Regions from separate parts of the Microbacterium hominis genome, predicted to be linked through region 3. Evidence: predicted binding sites of a transcription regulator. Region 3 holds the regulator's gene; each other region holds the start of a gene.
What was found. The regulator HrcA, encoded in region 3, represses chaperone genes, less so after heat shock. The targets are predictions, from matches to a motif close to TTNGCACTCGNNNNNNNCGAGTGCNAA.
Positions count from the first base shown of each region.

Region 1 (2,262 bases), 710 kb from region 3:
ACCTCCTCGGTGATGACCTGGCCGCCGGTGAGGATCGCGATGTCCTGCAGCTGCGCCTTGCGACGGTCGCCGAAGCCGGGAGCCTTGACGGCGGCCGACTTGAAGATGCCGCGGATCTTGTTGAGCACGAGGGTCGCGAGAGCCTCACCCTCGACGTCCTCGGCGATGATCAGGAGCTCCTTGCCGTCCTGGATCACCTTGTCGACGATCGGCAGAAGGTCCTTGATGTTCGAGATCTTCTGGTTGGCGATCAGGATGTAGGGGTCCTCGAAGACCGCTTCCTGACGCTCGGGGTCGGTGACGAAGTAGGGGTTCAGGTAGCCCTTGTCGAAGCGCATGCCCTCGGTGAGCTCGAGCTCGGTGCCGAAAGTCTGCGACTCCTCGACGGTGACCACGCCCTCCTTGCCGACCTTGTCGATCGCCTCGGCGATCAGCTGGCCGATCTCCGGGTCTGCGGCCGAGATCGATGCCGTGGCGGCGATCTCGTCCTTGCCCTCGACCTCCTTGGCGCCCGCGAGCAGCTCAGCGGTGATCGCTGCGACAGCCTTCTCGATGCCGCGCTTGAGCGAGATGGGGTCGGCGCCTGCGGCGACGTTGCGAAGGCCCTCGCGGACGAGTGCCTGGGCGAGGACGGTAGCCGTGGTCGTGCCGTCACCGGCGACGTCGTCGGTCTTCTTGGCGACCTCCTTGACGAGCTCCGCGCCGATCTTCTCGTACGGGTCGTCGAGCTCGATCTCCTTGGCGATCGACACGCCGTCGTTCGTGATGGTGGGGGCGCCCCACTTCTTCTCGAGCACGACGTTGCGACCGCGCGGGCCCAGGGTCACCTTGACCGCGTCGGCCAGGATGTTCAGGCCGCGCTCGAGGCCACGGCGGGCCTCCTCATCGAAAGCGATGATCTTTGCCATGTGTGTGTCGTCCCTCCCGGACGTTGGCTTTCGGTCTTTAGCACTCACCGATAGCGAGTGCTAACACATTCTGGCACTCGACCCTATCGAGTGCAAGCCACGTGCATCCGGGGGAAGCGAAAACGCGCGCGCCCGGTCGACGGGCGCGCGCGCAGGAAGGGTGGGGGATCTAGACGATGCGGACCGATTCCGCCTGCGGGCCCTTCTGACCCGAGCCGACGGTGAACTCGACGGTCTGGCCCTCTTCGAGGACGCGGAAGCCGGTCATGTCGATGTTCGAGTAGTGCACGAAGACGTCCTGTCCATCCGTCACCGTGATGAAGCCGTAGCCCTTCTCGGCGTTGAACCACTTGACGGTGCCCTGGGTCATGCTGTTCTCCTGTTGCTGGTGGGACTGCGGCCATCGTATGCACCCGTTCTGCCCCGTACGGGCCCGCAGGCGAACTGTTGACACGCATGCATCGAAGTTTTTACCGCGGCGAAACACACGCGGATCGATGCCTCAGGATTCGGGCGTCTGCGCGGCCGGAGCGTCGGTGCGATCCAGACCGACCACCACCGTCAGCTGCCGCGCCTCGGGGTCGTCGGCGGGCTGGTAGACGCTGCTCTGCTCGATGCGGGCGCCGCCGATCGCCTCGGCGAGGCCGGCTGCCGCGGCCTGATCGGCCTCGGTCGCGTAGTACACCGTCGTCTCGGGGAAGTCGTCGGTGCCGGCCTCGCTGGCCAGCACATCGTCGGCCGGCCAGCCGGCGTTCACGACGGCGTCCTTCGTCTGGGTGGCCAGACCGCTCTGCGGCGTCGCGTTGAGGACGAGCACCTCGTAGGTGGTGTCGAGCACCGGGACGACCGTCGCGGTCGGACTCGCCTCCACGACGGGCGCGCTCGTCGGGAACAGCGTCACGCGGCCGGAGGCCAGCAGCGTCGCGAACACGCCGAGCGCGATGAGCACGATCGTCGCCCCGACCGCCCACATGAGCACCACCCAGCGGTGGATGTGGGGGTTCTCGGCGCGGTGGGCGCCGACGCGACCGGTGTCGGAGGGGAGGTCGTCGAAACGATCCTTCGGGTACGACGGGTGCGGCACCCCCCGATGCTATCGGGAGCCGCCCGGGAGCTCTGCGAACCCGCCGACCGGCCGCCCCTCCGAGCGCCGGACCTACCCCGCCGAGCGGTCTCCCTCGTCGCGGAGGCGGCGCAGCCGCTTGACCAGCATCGGATCGTGCCGCTGCGCCTCGACGGTGTCCAGCAGGCGCCCGAGCAGCTGGTAGTACCGCGCGGGGGCGAGCCCCAGCTCCGATCTGATCGCGTCTTCCTTGTCGCCCGCGTGCCGACGCCACTCGGCTTCGAAGTCCAG
Region 1 is NZ_CP054038.1:1,180,178-1,182,439, reverse strand. Features, by position in the region: gene groL (chaperonin GroEL) at 1-908, opposite strand, end outside; gene HQM25_RS05160 (cold-shock protein) at 1,078-1,278, opposite strand; gene HQM25_RS05155 (LytR C-terminal domain-containing protein) at 1,411-1,992, opposite strand; gene HQM25_RS05150 (DUF3263 domain-containing protein) at 2,065-2,262, opposite strand, start outside.
Region 1: a site for HrcA is predicted at 946-972, ahead of groL (chaperonin GroEL). Genes of this name have one in related genera too.

Region 2 (2,262 bases), 1.2 Mb from region 3:
GACGTGCACCAGCGAATCGGAGACTTTGACCCCGCGCACGCCCGGCCGCCGCGGAGGCCGGTGCGGTCGCACGACACCCACGACGAGATGCGACCCCGGATCGACGGGGAGACCGTGCAGCACGGCGGCGGTGCGACCCCCGAAGAACGCGCGATGACTCACGACCTTCGCCGCGGCGCCGGCGAGGCGCAGCGTCGTGGCACGCGCGACTTCGTCCGCGGTGGGTGTCGGCTCGTCGGCGGTCGTGACGATCGGGTCGGGCGCGATCCGCACGCCGCGAAACGGCCGATCCAGATCCGCGGCGCGCAGTCGCCCCGCACTCACCCCAGCGGCGGCCGCTTCGACGACGGTGAACGTCGTGCCGAGGGATGCGGGGAGCGGACGGGGGCGCGGCATCCACCTACCTTCGCGCCCCGGACGGCCCGGCGCGCCGCCCGGGGGCCGGTGTGGAGGAATCCGCCCGAGACCCCGCCTGGGGAGGGTCGGGGAGGCGCGCGCCACCCTGCCGGAAGCGCCCCACGTGCAGCGGGGTGTCCACTGTCGCAAGGGTCGTGGGTCGCGTTGTGCGGGGGCGGGGGTGTGGGTGCCGCAGGAGGCGCCCCATGGTCAAGTGGCCGTTGGTGCCCCGCCGGTTCGTGGGTCGCGTTGTGCGGGGGCGGGGGTGTGGATGCCGCAGGAGGCACCCCACGGTCGAGTGGCCGTCGGTGCCCGCCGGTTCGTGGGTCGCGTTCTGCGTCGTCGAGGCTCAGGATGCCGCAGAAGCCGCCCCACGAGCATGAGTGGCGACCGCGGCCAACGAGGCGGTGTTCGCCGTGCGCGAATCGGCCCGCAAAGCGTTAGCACTCACCCACTGAGAGTGCTAATCTCGATGCCAGTTGAGCCGCCTCGACTCAACTTTCACGACCACATGACATCAAGGAGATGACCATGGCAACGTATGACCCGTTCCGTGACCTCGACCGCCTCGCTGCGGGCATCTTCGACGTGCGCCGCGGCCCGCGCCGCATGCCGATGGACCTCTATCGCGACGGCGACCACTACGTGCTGACCGCCGACCTCCCCGGCATCGACCCGGGCTCGGTCGACATCGACGTGGACGGCCAGCTGCTCACGATCCGTGCCGAGCGCACGCTCCCCAGCGGAGAGGGCGTGAAGTGGATCACCCGCGAGCGCGAAGCCGCCACCTTCCTGCGTCAGCTCAACCTCGGCCAGGGCGTCGACACCGACCGCATCTCGGCTGCGTACGCCCACGGCGTGCTGAGCGTGACGATCCCGGTGAGCGAGAAGGCCAAGCCGCGCAAGATCTCCGTCTCCACCGAGCGTGAGGGTGAAGTGCTGCGCGCCCACGAGTCCACCGACGAGCCTCAGCCCGTCGAGCAGTAACCCCCAGACCAGAGAAGTGGATGCTTCGCCCGGCGCCGGGCGGAGCATCCACTTCTCTGCATGTCAGTCGCGGAGTCCTCGCCCGCGCAGCTTCGCGGTGAGGGCCTGGAGTTCCGCGAGTTCCGAGTCGGACAGCACGGACATGCGCTGCGCGATCGAACGCCCGTGGGAGAGCGCGAGCGCGTGGAACGCCGACGCGCCGATCGGGGTGGCGGTCACCAGTGCTCCGCGGCCGTCGTCGGGATCGCTGCACTTCGACAGCAGTCCGCGCGCGGCCATGCGGTCGACCAGCCGCGAGACGCTCGGCTGGCTGATGAGCATGTTGCGCGTGACATCGCGCAGTCGCGCCGTCATCTCGGGCGCGCGCGTGACGGTGAGGAGCACGTCGTACTCGGCCTGCGTGAGGTCGCTGCCGTCGAAGTCGGCGCTGATCTCGGCGAACACCTCGTACTGCGCGCGGAAGAGGCTCTCCCACGCATCCACGGCCAGGCGGCGGTCGGTCATGCGAACCAGAGTAGGGCTTCGCGGGCGTGTCGGTATGAACCGCCGCATGGCGCGCGGAACACGCGCATGTATGTTCACATTCGTGAGCACAGAACACGAGGCCGCCCGGCGCGCTGAAGCGTACGCCGCGCTAGCGGTCGATACGGCAGCGAAGCTGAAGCCCGGAACGTGGGAGGCGGTGCGCGCGCTCGCGGAGCTGTCGATCGCGCAGAGCCTCATCGCCCAGCGCGGGGGCGGTTCCGCCGACTGAGCCGCGGCGCGGTCGCCCGCACCGGCGAGTCCCGTGTGCGCGGCAGGTTGCGACGTCCGCGGCAGGTTGCGGCGGTCTCGTCACGGGTGCGCGGCAGGTTGCGACGTCCGCGGCAGGTTGCGGCG
Region 2 is NZ_CP054038.1:3,104,414-3,106,675, reverse strand. Features, by position in the region: gene HQM25_RS14080 (hypothetical protein) at 1-396, opposite strand, end outside; gene HQM25_RS14075 (Hsp20/alpha crystallin family protein) at 928-1,383, shown strand; gene HQM25_RS14070 (MarR family winged helix-turn-helix transcriptional regulator) at 1,447-1,887, opposite strand; gene HQM25_RS14065 (hypothetical protein) at 1,970-2,137, shown strand.
Region 2: a site for HrcA is predicted at 837-863, ahead of HQM25_RS14075 (Hsp20/alpha crystallin family protein). Genes of this name have one in related genera too.

Region 3 (2,262 bases):
AGCATCCTGCGGCCTATGCGCAGCGGCTCCGGGCGGGAGAATCGCCGGCGGCGGGCCGGGAGCGGCCGGATGCCGCCAGTCGGCGCCTGGAGGCCGTGCTGCTGCGTTCGCGCATCCGGGAGGGCCTCGCGATCTCGGACCTGGGCGACGACCGCCGTGCCGCCGTCGCCGGGCTCATCGCCGACGGGCTCGTGGACGGGCCGTCAGCGGTGGCGGGGAGGATCGTGCTGACGCTGCGAGGCCGACTGCTGGCGGATGCCGTCGTGCGGGCCCTGACGGACTGATGAGGGGCCGACACGCACCGCCTCCGGGCGCAGCGTCCCACGGCCGGCGGTAATATTGGCACTCGACCGACATGAGTGCCAGTATGCGAACGAGGAGGGACGATGGTCAGCGAACGAGGACTGCAGGTGCTGCGGGCGATCGTCCAGGACTACGTCGACACCCGTGAGCCGGTGGGCAGCAAGGCGATCGTCGAACGCCACGCCTTCGGCGTGTCGGCCGCCACGATCCGCAACGACATGGCGCTGCTCGAAGACGAGGAGCTCATCGCCGCTCCGCACACCTCGTCGGGCCGGGTTCCCACCGACAAGGGCTACCGGGTCTTCGTCGACCACCTCGCACAGCTGCGGCCGCTGACACCTGCGCAGCGGCAGGCCATCGCGGCGTTCCTGGAGGGGCCGGGGGACCTCGACGACGCGCTGGCGCGCACCGTCCGCGTCCTCTCCCAGCTGACCGGCCAGGTGGCGCTGGTCCAGTACCCTTCCTTCGCCCGCGCGAACGTCACCCACGTCGAGCTCGTGCCGCTGGGCGGCGGGCGGATGATCGTCATCGTCGTCACCGACACCGGCCGCGTCTCGCAGCGGGTCGTGTGGGTGCGCGCGGAGCTCGATGAGTCCGACACCGCGCGGATGCGCGCCGAGATCGGCACCGTTCTGGTCGGCCGATCGGTGCGCGAGGGCCTGCACCGCATCGCCGAGCACCAGGCGGCCTCGCCCGCCTCGCCGGGCGAGCTGCGCCTGGCCACCGAGGCCGTGCTGCGGGTGGTGGCCGAGGAGCTCGAGGACTTCCGGCAGGACCGGCTGGTCATGGCGGGCAGCGCCAACCTCGCCCGACGCGAGGCCGACTTCCGCGGCAGCATCTATCCGCTCCTCGAGGCGATCGAGGAGCAGGTGACCCTCCTGCGCCTCATGGGCGAGATGGTCGCCGACGAGCAGGGGCTCGCCGCCAGCATCGGACGCGAGAACGAGCAGTTCGGCCTGTCCGAGGCATCCATCGTCACCAGCGACTACGACGCGCCCGGGGCGCATGCGCGGGTCGGGGTCCTGGGGCCCACCCGCATGGACTATTCGAGCAACCTCGCAGCGGTGCGCGCCGTCGCCCGCTACCTCACGCGGCTGCTCGACGAAGACGACCAGGGTCGCTGAGGCGACTCGAGGACATGATCCGCGCGGGGCGCGGACAGGAAGGCGAAAGTGGCTGACCACTACGAGGTGCTGGGAGTCTCGCGCGACGCATCGCTCGACGAGATCAAGAAGGCCTATCGGCGACTGGCGCGCCAGCTCCACCCGGACGTCAATCCCGGCGAGGAGGCTGCGGAGCGCTTCAAGCTCGTCACCCACGCCTACGACGTTCTGAGCGACACCGAGCAGCGCGCCCGCTATGACATGGGCGGCGGCGACTCGCCGTTCGGCGGCGCGGGCGGATTCGGCGGATTCGGCGACATCTTCGAGACCTTCTTCGGGGCCGCCGGCGGCGGCGGTCGCGGCGCGCGGCCTCGTTCGCGGCGCGAGCGCGGGCAGGATGCGCTGGTGCGCGTGACGCTCGACCTCGGCGACGTCGTGTTCGGAGCCCATCGCGACATCGAGGTCGACACCGCCGTGCTGTGCGAGACGTGCGACGGCTCGTGCTGCCAGCCCGGAACCTCTCCGGTCACGTGCGACATCTGCCACGGAACCGGTCACGTGCAGCGCCAGGTGCGCAGCCTCCTCGGCAACGTGGTGACCTCCCAGCCGTGCAACGTGTGCCAGGGGTACGGCACGACGATCCCTTACCCGTGCGCGACCTGCCAGGGCCAGGGACGGGTCCGGGCGCGCCGCACGGTCTCCCTCGACATCCCCGCCGGCGTCGAGACGGGTCTGCGCCTGCAACTGCCCGGCTCGGGCGAGGTCGGTCCCGCCGGCGGACCGAACGGCGACCTCTACGTCGAGGTGTCGGTCACCCCGCACGACGTGTTCAGCCGCGACGGCGACGATCTCCTCG
Region 3 is NZ_CP054038.1:1,890,983-1,893,244, forward strand. Features, by position in the region: gene hemW (radical SAM family heme chaperone HemW) at 1-284, shown strand, start outside; gene hrcA (heat-inducible transcriptional repressor HrcA) at 387-1,427, shown strand; gene dnaJ (molecular chaperone DnaJ) at 1,476-2,262, shown strand, end outside.